Regions from separate parts of the Streptomyces sp. B21-105 genome, predicted to be linked through region 1. Evidence: riboswitches for the same ligand, from Rfam matches in the RefSeq annotation. Region 1 holds a riboswitch; the other holds the start of a gene.
The links. Region 1 has a riboswitch for cyclic di-AMP ahead of QA802_RS24760 (transglycosylase SLT domain-containing protein). Riboswitches for the same ligand answer to the same signal wherever they lie in the genome.
Positions count from the first base shown of each region.

Region 2: linked by a shared signal. The riboswitch ahead of QA802_RS31325 (M23 family metallopeptidase) and the one ahead of QA802_RS24760 (transglycosylase SLT domain-containing protein) in region 1 are both predicted to bind cyclic di-AMP.

Region 1 covers NZ_JARUMJ010000001.1:5,488,063-5,495,646, forward strand. Annotated here, with positions in the region: gene QA802_RS24755 (HAD family hydrolase) at 97-921, shown strand; gene QA802_RS24760 (transglycosylase SLT domain-containing protein) at 931-1,413, opposite strand; cyclic di-AMP (ydaO/yuaA leader) riboswitch at 1,418-1,619, opposite strand; partial or broken gene QA802_RS24765 (polyprenyl synthetase family protein) at 2,406-3,415, shown strand; gene QA802_RS24770 (LolA family protein) at 3,821-5,086, shown strand; gene QA802_RS24775 (ABC transporter ATP-binding protein) at 5,095-6,096, shown strand; gene QA802_RS24780 (ABC transporter permease) at 6,083-7,012, shown strand; gene QA802_RS24785 (flavodoxin family protein) at 7,068-7,584, opposite strand, start outside.
Region 2 covers NZ_JARUMJ010000001.1:6,900,625-6,908,208, forward strand. Annotated here, with positions in the region: gene QA802_RS31310 (DNA gyrase/topoisomerase IV subunit A) at 1-326, opposite strand, end outside; gene QA802_RS31315 (M16 family metallopeptidase) at 598-1,947, shown strand; gene QA802_RS31320 (M16 family metallopeptidase) at 1,944-3,332, shown strand; cyclic di-AMP (ydaO/yuaA leader) riboswitch at 3,553-3,720, shown strand; gene QA802_RS31325 (M23 family metallopeptidase) at 3,735-4,493, shown strand; gene QA802_RS31330 (GntR family transcriptional regulator) at 4,680-5,375, shown strand; gene QA802_RS31335 (HPr family phosphocarrier protein) at 5,498-5,779, opposite strand; gene QA802_RS31340 (bifunctional acetate--CoA ligase family protein/GNAT family N-acetyltransferase) at 5,958-7,584, shown strand, end outside.

The DNA.
Region 1 (7,584 bases):
CCAGTCCCGCAAGGAGAGTTGGCAGAACAGGGCAGGACCTGGCCGTCGTTCGCTTCTCGTCGAACCAGGGGGGTACGAGATCCGTATTCTCTGATCATGGCCGCACCCACCGCATATGCCGCGCGCACCGCGTACTCCCTGATCGCCACAGACCTGGACGGAACGCTGCTCCGCGGCGACGACACCTTCTCCGACCGGTCGCTCGACGCGCTCGCGCGGGTGGCCGCCGCCGGCGCACGCCACCTGGTGGTGACGGGACGGCCCGCGCCCCGCGTGCGGCCGCTCCTCGAGCGCCTGCACAGCAGGGGGCTCGCGGTGTGCGGACAGGGTGCGCAGCTGTACGACGCCGGCGCGGACCGGCTGCTGTGGTCGGTGACCCTGGACCGGGAGCTGGCCGAGACCGCGCTGGGCAAGATCGAAGCGGAGGTCGGGCAGCTGTACGCGGCGGTCGACCAGGACGGCGTCGACGGGCTGACGCTCATCGAGCCGGGGTACCGGATGCCCCACCCGACGCTGCCGGCGCTGCGCGTCGGTCGTCGCGACGACCTGTGGTGCGAGCCGATCAGCAAGGTGCTGCTGCGTCATCCCACCCTGTCCGACGACGAGTTGGCGGCGACGGCCCGCTCGGTGGTCGGCTCGCTCGCCACGGTCACGATGTCGGGTCCCGGCACGGTCGAGCTGCAGCCCTGCGGGATCACCAAGGCGACGGGGCTGGCGCTGGCCGCGGAACACCTCGGGCTGCGGCCCGAGGACACCGTCGCCTTCGGGGACATGCCCAACGACATCCCGATGTTCGACTGGGCGGCGCGCGGTGTCGCGATGGCCAACGCCCATCCCGAACTCAAGGCGGTGGCCGACGAGGTGACGACGTCGAACGAGGACGACGGCGTGGCCGTCGTCCTCGAAAGACTGTTTCCGTGAGCCCGGGGGTCAGTAGGCGCCGAAGACGTTGTCGATGGAGCCGTAACGCGCGGCCGCGTAGTTGCAGGCGGCGGTGATGTTCGCGACCGGGTCGTAGGAGTCCCAGGAGGTGCCCTCGACGTGGTACGCGCGGAAGGTCGGGTCGATGACCTGCAGCAGGCCCTTGGACGGGATGCCCGCGGCGGCGTTGGAGTCCCAGAGGTTGATGGCGTAGGGGTTGCCCGAGGACTCGCGGATGACGTTGCGGTAGATGCCGTTGTACGTCCCCGGGATGCCGTGCTCCGACATGACCTGCAGGGAGGCGCGGATCCAGCCGTCGAGGTTGTCGGAGTAGCCGAGGCTGCTCGCGGTGGCGACGGTCGGCGTGGTGGCCGCGGAGGCGGTGGTCGCGCCGATGAGCGGGAGCGCCAGTACGGCGACTCCGGTGCCGGCGATGGCGAGCTTGCGGGCGAGACGAGACGTGCGGGTGGGGCGCTGAGCGGCAGCGGACATGATGAGTTTTCCTCTCCGTCGCCTGCGAGGTGAGCTGTCGGGTTCGGGCGGGAGCTGCCCGGTCGCGTCCTGAAGACCGCGACTTCACCCCAAGCCGCAACGGATTGCCCGAAACGCTCCGAATATCCAGAACGTCAGGGCCATGCGATGCGGCGACTTACCTGGTTCCCCCGCTCCTGCCATGCGTTTCTCGGTGGGTGTTACGGGCGGCGGCAGGATTAGGCGTCCGCCCGACTGGCCCGGAACGTATGCGAGAGCACATGTCCGAAACAAGTGTCGGATTCACAGATGACCCCTATTGACCTTGGTCTGTGCCGTATGGGCCACTTGATCCTTTGTGGGTGCAAAGTGTCAACTCGCTTGAGGAGTGCGGTGAATCGATGGGTGGCGGGGCGCGACTGTCGCCGGCGGGACAGTGAGCCATGTCACGGAGAGTCGCAAGGCTGGCGAATCGGGCATTAGCCTCAACTCGCTTGTTATGGGGTGCGGGAGGAGTGGACGGGTCGGGGTCGTGCTTCCTGCGGTGTCGCCGGTGTCGCCGGTGTCGCCGGTGGCACCTGGGGCGCATCCAGTGACACGTCCTGCGGCGCCTCCTGTGCGCCTGGGCTGCCTCCCGCGGGGCTGCCTTCGTGGCCCTCCGCGGCCTCCGTGCGGGATGGCCATGCCATTTTCGAGCCCCGGACGTCGCCCCCGGACGTCGCCCCCGGACGTCGCCCCCGGACGTCGGCGTCGGCCTGGCGTGGAGCATGATTCAGCGCTTCGCGGCAAGCAGATGAATATCTCTTCGTATGAGCTGATCAAAAACGTCACGGACGTGATCGGATACGGTCTGGCCGGATGCGCGCACCTCGCGGGCGAGTGCATTCGCCCCCGGGGGACGTGGGGGCTATCGGTGATCGAAACGTGACCGGATACGCTGACTCGAGTGATGGCAGCGACCTATCGACAAACCGCGTAATCGCCAGTAGACACCAGCAGACAGGAGACCCCTCGTGACCGTCGTCGGGCCGTTCGGGCTGAGCGTGCGGGACCAGGCTCTGGAAGCCGATGTCCAGGCCGGATTGGCGGCTGTCGAGGAAGGCTTGCTCGAGGCCACCAAGAGTGAGGTTCCGTTCATCACGGAAGCCGCCCAGCACCTGGTGCGGGCGGGCGGGAAGCGGTTCCGCCCGCTGCTCGTGATGCTCGCGGCGCAGTTCGGGGACAGGCACGCGCCGGGCATCGTGCCGTCGGCCGTGGTGGTGGAGCTGACGCACCTGGCCACGCTGTACCACGACGACGTGATGGACGAGGCCGCCGTGCGGCGGGGGTCCCCAGCGCGAACGCCCGCTGGGGCAACTCGGTGGCCGTCCTCACCGGCGACTTCCTCTTCGCACGCGCCTCGCACATCCTGGCCGATCTCGGTCCGGAGGCGGTGCGGGTGCAGGCGGAGGCGTTCGAGCGGCTGGTTACCGGGCAGATCCTGGAGACGGCGGGGCCCACGGACGGACGGGACCCGGTCGAGCACTACCTCGACGTGCTCGGCGGCAAGACCGGTTCGCTGGTCGCGGTGGCCTGCCGGTTCGGCGCGATGATGTCGGGCGCCGACGAGACGGTCGTCGACGTGCTGACGCAGTACGGCGAGCGGCTCGGCGTCGCCTTCCAGCTGGCGGACGACGTGCTGGACATCGCGTCCGACTCGCACGAGTCCGGCAAGACGCCCGGCACCGATCTGCGCGAGGGCGTGCCCACGCTGCCCGTGCTGCGACTGCGGGAGCGGGCCGCGCGCCTGTCCCTGCCCGAGGACGTCGCGCTGTGCGAGCTGCTGGACTCCGACCTGAGTGACGACGCCCGGCTGGCCGAGGCCATCGAGGCGCTCCGGGCCCACCCGGCGCTGGAGCAGGCCCGCCGGGACACCGTGCGGTACGCGAAGGACGCGCGGGCCGCGCTGGCGCCGCTGCGCGAGTGCGACGCGAAGGCGGCGCTGATGGAGCTCTGCGACGCGGTGGTCCACAGAGCGGGCTGAACCCTCCCCGCGAGTTCCGGCACTGATCATCGCCGAGCCCCCAGAGCGGTCTGCCTGCCGAGCTCCCGAGCCGTCCTGCTGCCGAGTCCCCGAGCTCCTCAGCTGCTGAGCCGTCCGGCTGTCGAGTCCGTGCCCGTCGGCTGCCGGGTTCTCGTGTGCGCCGTGTCACCCGCGCCACCGTCGAGCCGTCGTACCCCTACGGGTCGGCAGGCGTCCGGGCGTTCCCGTGTCATACCGCAGGTGTACGGGAGTTGAGCCCTCGGGTTGACGCTTCCGAGGAGTCGATTTGGTCAGATGGGAACCACGGAAAACACCACTCCTCACCGATTCGGGTGAGAATGGCGGCTCGGGGTGGGACGCTCAGCGTGAGGACCAGCCGCCGCCGACGACGGAGGTAAGGGACACATGGCACCGAAGGCATCCGACGACACCATGACCGGCGGGAACGCCATCGGCGGGGAGGCCGACGACCTGCGCGTCGGGCGGCGCAAGGCCGTGAGGTACGTCGTTCCGGTCACCGTGATCGGTGTCGCGGCCGCGACGATCGGACTGGTTCCGGCGCTCGCCGACTCCGGCGACCCCGACCTGCCGAAGATCACCGCACAGCAGCTCCTCGACAAGATCGCCGCCTCGGACGTACAGCAGTTGTCCGGAACGGTGAAGATCACTACGGATCTCGGACTGCCGAACCTCGGCGGGCTGGAGAGCGGTCTCCTCTCGGGGGCGGCCAAGGGTGACGACGGCTCGGCCGCCGATCCGTCCGCCAAGCTCACCGAACTCGCCTCCGGCACGCACACGTTGCGCGTCGCCGCCGACGGCCCGGACCGGCAGAAGCTCTCGCTGCTGGAGAACGCCGCCGAATACAGCGTCATCCACAACGGCAAGAACGTGTGGGCGTACGACAGCGGGTCCAACGAGGTCTACCACTCCACGGTCGACGAGAGCGCGGGGAAGAAGGCGGAGTCCCCCGTTCCCGCGACGCCCAAGGACCTCACCGAGGACGCCTTGAAGGCAGTCGACGACACGACGTCCGTGACCGTCGACGGCACGGCCCAGGTCGCCGGCCGCGACGCCTACAAGCTGGTGATCAAGCCGAAGCAGTCCGGGTCCACGGTGGGCGCGATCAGCGTGGCGGTGGACGCGAAGACGGGCCTGCCACTGAAGTTCACGCTGACTCCGACGAGCGGTGGCGCCGCCGTCGTGGACGCCGGGTTCACCCAGGTCACCTTCGCCAAGCCCGCCGCCTCCACCTTCGACTTCACCGCCCCCAAGGGTGCGAAGGTCACCGAGGGCGACGAGGCGGGCAAGGGTGACGAGGCCGGCAAGGGTGACGAGGGAGGCAGGCCGGCGCCCGGGCACGGCGGCTCCCACGACTTCGCCGAGGGCAAGCGCGGCCAGGACGGTCCCGAGGGCCTCGACGTCATCGGCGAGGGCTGGAGCTCGGTCGCCGTCTTCGGCACCGGCGGTGAGGGCGTGCCCTCGGGCGCCGAGGCCGGCGGCGACCTCGGCGGGTTCCTCGGTTCCATCGGCGACAAGGTGAGCGGAAAGTTCGGCTCGGGGACCGTCTTCTCCACCCGCCTGATCAACGCCCTGATGACGGACGACGGCAAGGTCTACGTCGGTGCGGTCACCAAGGACGCGCTGGTGAAGGCCGCAGACTCGGAAAAGTGAGGAAGTCCATGGACGACGTCGACGTCGTCGACGACGCTGACACCCACGTCGACGACGCAGACGTCCATGCCGACGAGGCCGTCATCCGCACCCGCGGCCTCACCAAGCGCTACCGCGGCGGACAGCTCGCCGTGGACGGTCTCGACCTCACCGTCCCGGCCGGCAGCGTCTTCGGCTTCCTCGGGCCCAACGGCTCCGGCAAGACGACCACCATCCGCATGCTGATGGGGCTCATCGAGCCCACGGCCGGCACGGCCCGCGTCCTGGGGCGACCCATGCCGCGGGACGTGCGGATCGTGCTGCCGTACGTCGGGGCCCTCATCGAGGGGCCCGCCCTCTACGGCTTCCTCTCCGGCCGGGACAACCTGCTGCGGTACGACGCCGCCGATCCGACGGCCGACCCGCGCACCCGGCGTGCGCGGGTGGAGGCGTCGCTGGACCGGGTGGGGCTGACGGCCGCCGCGGGCAAGAAGGCGAAGGCGTACTCCCTCGGCATGAAGCAGCGTCTCGGGCTTGCGGCCGCCCTGCTGCAGCCGCGCCGTCTGCTCGTCCTCGACGAGCCGACGAACGGGCTGGATCCGCAGGGCATGCGGGAGATCCGTTCGCTGGTCCGGCAGTTGGCCTCGGAGGGCACGACCGTCTTCCTCTCCTCTCACCTGCTCGACGAGATCGAGCAGGTGTGCACCCACGCGGCGGTGATGGCGCAGGGCCGGCTGATCGTGCAGGGGCCGGTGGCGGACCTCGCGGCGGGGACCCGCGGCCGGCTGGTCGTGACGACCCCGGACCCGGCGGACGCGGCCCGGGTGCTGAAGGAGCAGGGCGCGGCCGATGTCGTCGTCGGCGAGGACCGGGTGAGCGCGGAGGCGCCGCCGCCCGACCGCGATCCGGCCGACCTGAACACGGCACTGGTGACGGCGGGCGTCCGCGTCCGCGGCTTCGCCGTCGAACGAGCCTCCCTGGAGGACGCGTTCGTGGCGCTCACGGGAGAGGGCTTCGATGTCGCGGGCTGAAAGGGAAACAGAGCCCCCAAATCCGCCCCCGCCCCCACCCCCACCCCCGTCCCGGCCCCGGTCGTGGACCTGGACTCTCGGGCTGTTCCGCAGCGAGCTGCTGACGACCTTCCGGCGCTGGCGCACCCTCGCCCTGCTGGGCGTGCTGGCGGCGGTGCCGGTCCTGGTCGGGATCGCCGTCAGACTCGAGACCGGCGACGGCGGGTCGGGCGGTCCCGGCGGCGGGGGAGGGGGCGGCGGCGCGGGACCGGCGTTCATCGCGCAGATCACCAACAACGGCCTGTTCCTGGTCTTCACCGCGCTGGCCGTGACCCTGCCGTTCTTCCTGCCGATGGCGATCGGTGTCATCGCGGGCGACGCGATCGCCGGCGAGGCGAACACGGGCACCCTGCGGTACCTCTTGGTCGCCCCGGCCGGCCGCTCCCGCCTCCTCCTGGCCAAGTACGCGACCGTCATGACCTTCTGCCTCGTCGCCACCCTCGTGGTCACGCTCTCGGCACTGACGGTCGGAGCGCTGCTCTTCCCGCTCGGCGATCTGACGACGATCTCCGGCACCCGGATCGGCTTCGGGGACGGACTGCTGCGGGCGCTGCTGATCGCCGTGGCCGTCGCCCTGTCCCTGATCGGCGTGGCGGCGCTCGGCCTGTTCGTCTCGACGCTCACCAGCAGTGGCATCGCGGCGATGGCGACGACCGTCGGCCTGCTGATCACGGTCCAGATCCTCGACCAGATCCCCCAGCTCGACGCGCTCCAGCCGTACTTCTTCTCGCACTACTGGCTGTCCTTCGCCGACCTCATGCGCGAGCCCGTCTACTGGGACGACCTGCAGAAGAACCTCGGCCTCCAGGCGCTGTACGCGGCGTTCTTCGGCTCGGCGGCCTGGGCGCGCTTCACGACGAAGGACGTCACCGCGTAACCGGCGCGGGCCACAGCGAGCGTTCCGCGCTGTTCCGCGCTCGTTCCGCGTTCCTTCAGCGGGTCTCGTAGGGGAAGCGGGCGAGTGGGGTGTCCTGCGCGAAGAACGTTTTCGCCCGGGCCAGTGCCTCCGTGTCGTTCAGGACGTCGCCGGGCTTGCTGCCGTTGCCGAGCAGCACCCCTCCGAAACGCATCCCCAGGTACGCGGCCGAGTTGCGGAGCGTCCCGACGAGCGGGTCGGCGACCGAGGGCTGTGGGTCCGCCAGCACGGTGACGCCCCACAGAGTGCGCCCGGCCAGCGTCGCCTCGAAGTCGAGGCCGGGGGTGCGCAGCCAGCCCGACCAGTGGTCGAGATAGCGCTTGGTCTGCGCGGAGACCGAGTACCAGTACAGCGGGGACGCGAGCACGATGTCCGTCGCGGCGAGCGTGGCGTCGAGCAGCAGGGCGGCGCTGCCCTCGGTCGGGCGGACGTGGTCGATGTCGTGACGCTGGTCGGCGAAGTCGGGCAGGGCATGCTCGGCGAGGCTGATCCACGTCTGCTCCACATCGGACGGCAGCTGCTCCGCCGCCGCG
Region 2 (7,584 bases), 1.4 Mb from region 1:
ATGGAGAAGGGCTGGGCCATGCGCACCAGGGCGTCGTAGATCGAGGAGTCGCCGTGCGGGTGCAGCTTGCCCATGACCTCGCCCACGACACGGGCGCACTTCACATAGCCGCGCTCGGGGCGCAGGCCCATCTCGTTCATCTGGTAGACGATGCGGCGGTGCACCGGCTTCAGGCCGTCACGGGCGTCCGGCAGGGCGCGGGAGTAGATGACCGAGTACGCGTACTCGAGGAAGGAGCCCTGCATCTCGTCGACGACGTCGATGTCGAGGATCCGCTCCTCGTACGAGTCGTCGGGCGGCGGGGTCTTCGTGCTGCGGCGGGCCATCGCTGCCGGCTCCTTGCTGGGGCGTGTGACGGGATCTGACGCGGACCATTGTGGACCGTGGCACTGACAGGGCGGCGAGGACCCGGCGGCGGCCCTTGGGCCCCGCCCGCTTCAGTCGCCTCGTCCACGGCTGCCCGCAGGCTACGCGATCTCGCTCTCGGCGTATGTCGTCCGGGAACTTCGCCTCCTGTCCGCACGCTTGCATACAGTGACAGGACCGGCAGGAAAACCGCGGTTTCGACGACCGCGTCCGCGATCGGAAGGGACGTACATGCCCATGGGTCACACGGCCACAGCCCAGGCAGGCTCCGGGGGCCTGACAGCGACCGAGCACCGCCTGGCCAACGGCCTGCGCGTGGTGCTCTCGGAGGACCACCTGACCCCCGTGGCGGCGGTGTGCCTCTGGTACGACGTCGGCTCACGCCATGAAGTCAAGGGTCGTACCGGCCTTGCTCACCTTTTCGAGCACCTGATGTTCCAGGGGTCCGGCCAGGTCAAGGGCAACGGCCACTTCGAGCTCGTCCAGGGCGCCGGCGGTTCGCTGAACGGCACCACCAGCTTCGAGCGCACCAACTACTTCGAGACCATGCCCGCACACCAGCTGGAGCTCGCCCTCTGGCTGGAGGCGGACCGGATGGGATCGCTGCTCACCGCGCTCGACGACGAGTCGATGGAGAACCAGCGCGACGTCGTCAAGAACGAGCGCCGCCAGCGTTACGACAACGTTCCCTACGGCACCGCCTTCGAGAAGCTCACCGCTCTCGCCTACCCCGACGGCCACCCCTACCACCACACGCCGATCGGCTCGATGGCCGACCTGGACGCGGCGACGCTGGAGGACGCGCGTGCGTTCTTCCGCACGTACTACGCGCCCAACAACGCGGTCCTGTCCGTGGTCGGCGACATCGACCCGGAGCAGACGCTCGCCTGGATCGAGAAGTACTTCGGCTCCATCGCCGGGCACGACGGCAAGCAAGCGCCGCGCGACGGCTCGCTGCCCGACGTCATCGGCGGGCAGCTGCGCGAGGTCGTCGAGGAGGAGGTGCCGGCCCGCGCCCTGATGGCCGCCTACCGACTGCCCGAGGACGGCACGCGCGCGTGCGACGCCGTCGACCTGGCGCTGACCGTCCTCGGCGGCGGCGAGTCCTCCCGCCTCTACAACCGGCTCGTGCGCCGCGACCGTACGGCGGTGGCGGCCGGCTTCGGCCTGCTGCGGCTCGCCGGGGCGCCCTCCCTGGGCTGGCTGGACGTGAAGACGTCCGGCGACGTCGAGGTGCCCGTCATCGAGGAGGCCATCGACGAGGAGCTCGCCCGGTTCGCCGCGGAGGGCCCCACTGCCGAGGAGATGGAGCGCGCCCAGGCCCAGTTGGAGCGCGAGTGGCTCGACCGCCTCGGCACGGTCGCCGGCCGCGCCGACGAACTGTGCCGGTTCGCCGTCCTGTTCGGCGACCCGCAGCTCGCCCTGACCGCGGTCCAGCGGGTGCTGGACGTGACGGCCGAGGAGGTGCGGGAGATCGCCGAGGCCCGCCTGCGTCCCGACAACCGCGCGGTGCTCGTCTACGAGCCCACCGCCCCCGAAACCCCCGCCGACCAGGACGAGAACGAGGAGGCGGCCCGGTGACCGAGCTCGCCACGATGGACTTCCACCCCCAGCCCCGGGCGGGCGAGGCCAAGCCGTGGGCGTTCCCGGCGCCCGAGCGCACCGCCCTGGCCAACGGCCTGACGGTGCTGCACTGCCACCGCCCCGGCCAGCAGGTCGTCGCCGTCGAGATCCTGCTCGACGCCCCGCTGGACGCCGAACCGGCCGGTCTCGACGGCGTGGCCACGATCATGGCGCGCGCCTTCTCCGAGGGCACCGACAAGCACTCCGCCGAGGAGTTCGCCGCCGAACTGGAGCGCTGCGGCGCCACTTTGGACGCGCATGCCGATCACCCCGGCGTCCGCATCAGCCTCGAGATCCCGGCCTCGCGCCTGACCAAGGGCCTCGGTCTGCTCGCCGACGCCCTCAGGGCGCCCGCGTTCGCCGACAGCGAGGTCGAGCGCCTCGTACGCAACCGGCTGGACGAGATCCCGCACGAGCTGGCCAACCCCTCCCGGCGCGCGGCCAAGGAGCTCTCCAAGGAGCTGTTCCCGGCCACCGCCCGCATGTCGCGTCCGCGGCAGGGCACCGCCGAGACGGTCGAGAAGATCGACTCCGCGGCCGTCCGGGCCTTCTACGACAAGCACGTCCGCCCCGCGACGGCCACCGCCGTGGTCGTCGGCGACCTCACCGGCGTCGACCTGGACGCGCTCCTGGGCGACACCCTGGGCGCCTGGACGGGCTCCGCCGCCGAGCCCCGCCCCGTGCCGCCGGTGACCGCCGACGACGCCGGCCGGGTCGTCATCGTGGACCGCCCGGGGGCCGTCCAGACGCAACTGCTGATCGGCCGGATCGGCGCAGACCGGCACGACCGCGTGTGGGCCGCCCAGGTGCTCGGCACCTACTGCCTCGGCGGCACCCTCACCTCCCGTCTGGACCGCGTCCTGCGTGAGGAGAAGGGCTACACCTACGGCGTCCGCGCCTTCGGACAGGTCCTGCGGTCCGCGCCGGACGGCTCGGGCGCCGCGATGCTCGCCATCAGCGGTTCCGTCGACACCCCGAACACCGGTCCCGCGCTGGACGACCTGTGGAAGGTGCTGCGCACCCTCGCCGCCGAGGGGCTGACCGACGCCGAGCGTGACGTCGCCGTGCAGAACCTGGTCGGGGTGGCGCCGCTGAAGTACGAGACCGCGGCGGCCGTCGCGAGCACGCTGGCCGACCAGGTCGAACAGCACCTGCCCGACGACTACCAGGCGACGCTGTACCAGCAGCTCGCCGCGACCGGCACGGTGGAGGCGACCGCGGCGGCCGTGAACGCCTTCCCGGTCGACCGTCTCGTGACGGTTCTGGTGGGCGACGCGGCCCAGATCAAGGCACCGGTCGAGGCCCTGGGCATCGGCGAGGTGAAGGTCGTGTCCGCCGAGTAGTCGCCCGGTCGCCGACCGCCGCGGCACAACGGCACGCACGCACAGGGGCCCTGGTCGACCGAGCGTCACCAGGGCTGCCGTTTGTCCGAATTGGGGCGGAGGTTGCCTGTCTGCCCTGTGGGATGCGCTACAAAAACCGTGATCCGTTTGAGGATTGGACCCCCTGCCGCTTAGCTTCATCCGGGCTGTCCGTCAGGCACTGCGCCGCAGCCGCGGCACCGGACAGTCATCGCCGAGTCCCCGTACGGCGCGAGCCAGGGGAGCCGGGGACCCACTTTGTGCAGTCCCTGGGGTGAATCGGACGCCCGCGTGTACGCGAGGGGGTCCGTAGGAGACCTTCCTGCTCCGAACCCGTCAGCTAACCCGGTAGGCGAGAGGGAAGGAAAGGACACCCCTGACTTCATGGCGTTCACCTGCGCCACCGGGAAGCACCGCCGGCCCAGCCGGATGCAGCGTTCCACCGCTCGCGCGGTCGGCGTGGCGGCGCTCACCACCACCGGTGTGATGGCCACCGTCGCCTCCACCCCGGCCCTCGCGGCCGAGCAGCCCACCCCCGAGCAGACCGGTCTGATCCCCGTCGTCACGGCCGGCGAGTCCATCGCCGAGTCGGTGGCCGACCAGGTCGACGAGCAGGTCGCCGCGCAGAAAAAGGCCGCTTTCGAGGAGGCCGCCCGCAAGGCCGCCGCGAAGAAGGCCGTGGAGGAGCGCGAGGCACGCGTGCGTGCCGCCCGTGAGGCCGAGCGCAAGCGCCTCAACACCTTCGTGCTGCCGATCACCGCCTCCTATGTCTCCACCGGCTACCAGGCCAGCAGCTCGCTGTGGTCCTCCGGGAGCCACACCGGCGTCGACTTCCACGCGGCCCGTGGCACCACCGTGCACGCGGTCGGATCCGGCACCGTGGTCGAGGCCGGCTGGGGCGACGCCTACGGCAACCAGATCGTGATCAAGATGCACGACGGGACGTACACGCAGTACGCCCACCTGTCGTCCATCGAGGTGTCGGTGGGCCAGACGGTCACCCCCGGGCAGCGCATCGGCCTGTCCGGCGACACCGGCAACGTCACGGGGCCGCATCTGCACTTCGAGGCCCGCACGACCCCCGAGTACGGCTCGGACATCAATCCGGTCACCTATCTCCGCCAGCACGGCGTCGGCATCTGACGACCGACGGCGACAGATCGTTCGGCCCCGGCCCCTCGGCCGGGGCTTTGCCGTTTCCGGGGCCCCGCTGTCCAAAAAATATCCCTGGATTCCGGCTCCCCGTCGGAAATTCCCGCTCATTGCAATAGAGTCACGGAACACGCGTCAATCGTCGACGTTTCACGGGGATCAAGGCGGAGGTCCGTCATGCGAATTCCGGCGCACTCGGTGTGCACGGCCATCCGGGACGACATCGTCGCGGGTGTCTACGAACGCGGCAGCCGCCTCACCGAGGAACTCCTCGCCCGCCGCTACGGCGTCTCGCGCGTCCCCGTCCGTGAGGCGCTGCGCACCCTGGAGGCCGAGGGCTTCGTCGTCATCCGGCGGCACGCGGGCGCGTGCGTGGCGGAGCCCACCGAGCAGGAGGCCGCGGACCTGCTGGAGATGCGGCTGCTGCTGGAGCCGCTCGGCGCGTCCCGGGCCGCCCAGCGGCGCACGGAGGCCCATCTGAAGGTGTTGCGCGGCCTGGTCCGGCTGGGCCAGGAGCGGGCCAGGAGGGGCAACAGCGACGATCTGCGCTCCCTGGGGTGCTGGTTCCACGAGACCCTCGCGCAGGCCTGCGGGAGCCCTGCCCTCGCATCGATGCTCACCCAGCTCCGGCACAAGATCGCCTGGATGTACGCGGTGGAGGCGCCGGCCGACCCCGTGGAGTCCTGGGCGGAGCACGGCGTCATCGTCGACGCGGTGACGCGCGGCGACGGGGAGCGCGCGCGGGCGGTCACGGCGCTGCACACCGAGCGCGCGACGCTCGCGCACCGGCTGCGCTTTTCCCAGGGAACCGAGGCCGCCGACCGTGTGAGGACTTCGCAACGTCCCGTAAACATGACGGGCCTGCGGAATTAACACGAGAGCCGTATACAAGTTCGGGTAATTCACGGGGGATTACTCATGCTGCCGTCGGCGGGAAATGTAAAGGGCTCGCCCGGTAATTCGGACGAGCCCTTCACCGCGGAATGCAGCGGTGCTCAGACGGTCTCGGGAAGTTCCTCGAGGCCCTCGGCGACCAGCTTCGCCAGCCGGTCGAGCGCGGCGTCCGCGCCCTCGGCGTCGGACGCGAGGACGATCTCCTCGCCGCCCTGGGCGCCCAGGCCGAGAACGGCCAGCATGGAGGCCGCGTTGACGGCGTTGCCGTCGGCCTTGGCGATCGTCACGGGGATGCCTGCGGCCGTGGCGGCCCGGACGAAGATGGAAGCGGGGCGGGCGTGGAGGCCCTCGGCCCAGCCGACGTTGACGCGGCGCTCAGCCATGTGATGCTGCCCTTCGGTGTCTCAGGTTGTCTAGACCAGTGTTCCACACGTGAAGCGTGTGAGGGACGGTCCCTGGGTGTCCCGTCACCATGTGGCCGTCGGATCGCGGCCTCGACCCGACGTGCGCCCTCCAGACTGCCTCGCGCTGTTGTCGGAAGCGAGCCGTAGTGTGGGCCCCATGCAGAGCGCGTCGGACCGGCACGAGTACCCCGCCCACTGGGAGGCCGACGTGGTGCTGCGCGACGGCGGCACCGCGCGCGTGCGCCCCATCACCGCCGACGACGCCCAGCGCCTGGTCAGCTTCTACGAGCAGGTCTCGGACGAGTCGAAGTACTACCGCTTCTTCGCGCCCTACCCGCGCCTGTCCGCGAAGGACGTCCACCGGTTCACGCACCACGACTTCGTGGACCGGGTGGGACTCGCGGCCACGGTCGGCGGCGAGTTCATCGCCACCGTGCGGTACGACCGCATCGGCCCGGACGGCATGGCCGCCTCCGCGCCGGCCGACGAGGCCGAGGTGGCCTTCCTCGTGCAGGACGCCCACCAGGGACGCGGCGTCGCCTCCGCGCTCCTCGAACACATCGCGGCCGTCGCCCGCGAACGCGGTATCCGCCGCTTCGCCGCCGAGGTGCTCCCCGCCAACAACAAGATGATCAAGGTGTTCACGGACGCCGGCTACACCCAGAAGCGCAGCTTCGAGGACGGCGTCGTCCGCCTGGAGTTCGACCTCGAACCCACCGAGCGCTCCCTCGCCGTGCAGCGCGCGCGGGAACAGCGCGCCGAGGCGCACTCCGTACGGCGGCTCCTGACACCCGGCTCGGTCGCCGTCGTGGGTGTCGGTCGCGGCCCGGGCGGGGTCGGCCGAAGCGTCCTCGGCAACCTCCTGGCGGCCGGGTTCACCGGACGCCTGCACGCCGTGAACCAGGCCTTCCCCGAGGACCTGAAGGAACTGGACGGGGTGCCCGCCCACCGTTCGATCCGGGACATCGCGGAGCCCGTGGACCTCGCGGTCGTCGCCGTCCGGGCCGAGCAGGTGCCCGCGGCCGTCGCCGAATGCGGCGAACACGGCGTGCAGGGACTCGTCGTGCTGTCCGCCGGCTATGCCGAGAGCGGCCCCGACGGGCGCGAGCGGCAGCGCGAGCTCGTGCGCCACGCGCGCGCGTACGGCATGCGGATCATCGGCCCCAACGCCTTCGGGGTCATCAACACCTCTCCCGCGGTGCGGCTCAACGCCTCCCTCGCCCCCGAGATGCCGAGGCCGGGCCGGATCGGCCTGTTCGCCCAGTCCGGGGCCATCGGCATCGCCCTGCTGTCCCGGCTGCACCGGCGCGGCGGCGGGGTCACCGGCGTCACCGGCGTGTCGACGTTCGTCTCCTCCGGCAACCGCGCGGACGTCTCCGGCAACGACGTCCTCCAGTACTGGTACGACGACCCCGACACCGACGTCGCCCTCATGTACCTGGAATCCATCGGCAACCCGCGCAAGTTCACCCGCCTCGCCCGGCGCACCGCGGCCGCCAAGCCCCTGGTCGTCGTCCAGGGCGCCGGTTCCGCCCCGCAGGGGCACGCCGTACGGGCCACGCGGCTGCCGCACGCGACGGTGTCGGCGCTGCTGCGGCAGGCCGGCGTGATCCGCGTGGACACCATCACCGAACTGGTCGACACGGGCCTGCTCCTCGCCCGTCAGCCGCTGCCGACGGGCCCGCGCGTCGCGATCCTCGGCAACTCCGAGTCCCTCGGACTGCTCACGTACGACGCCTGCCTCTCGGAGGGGCTGCGTCCCCTGCCTCCGCTGGACCTGACCA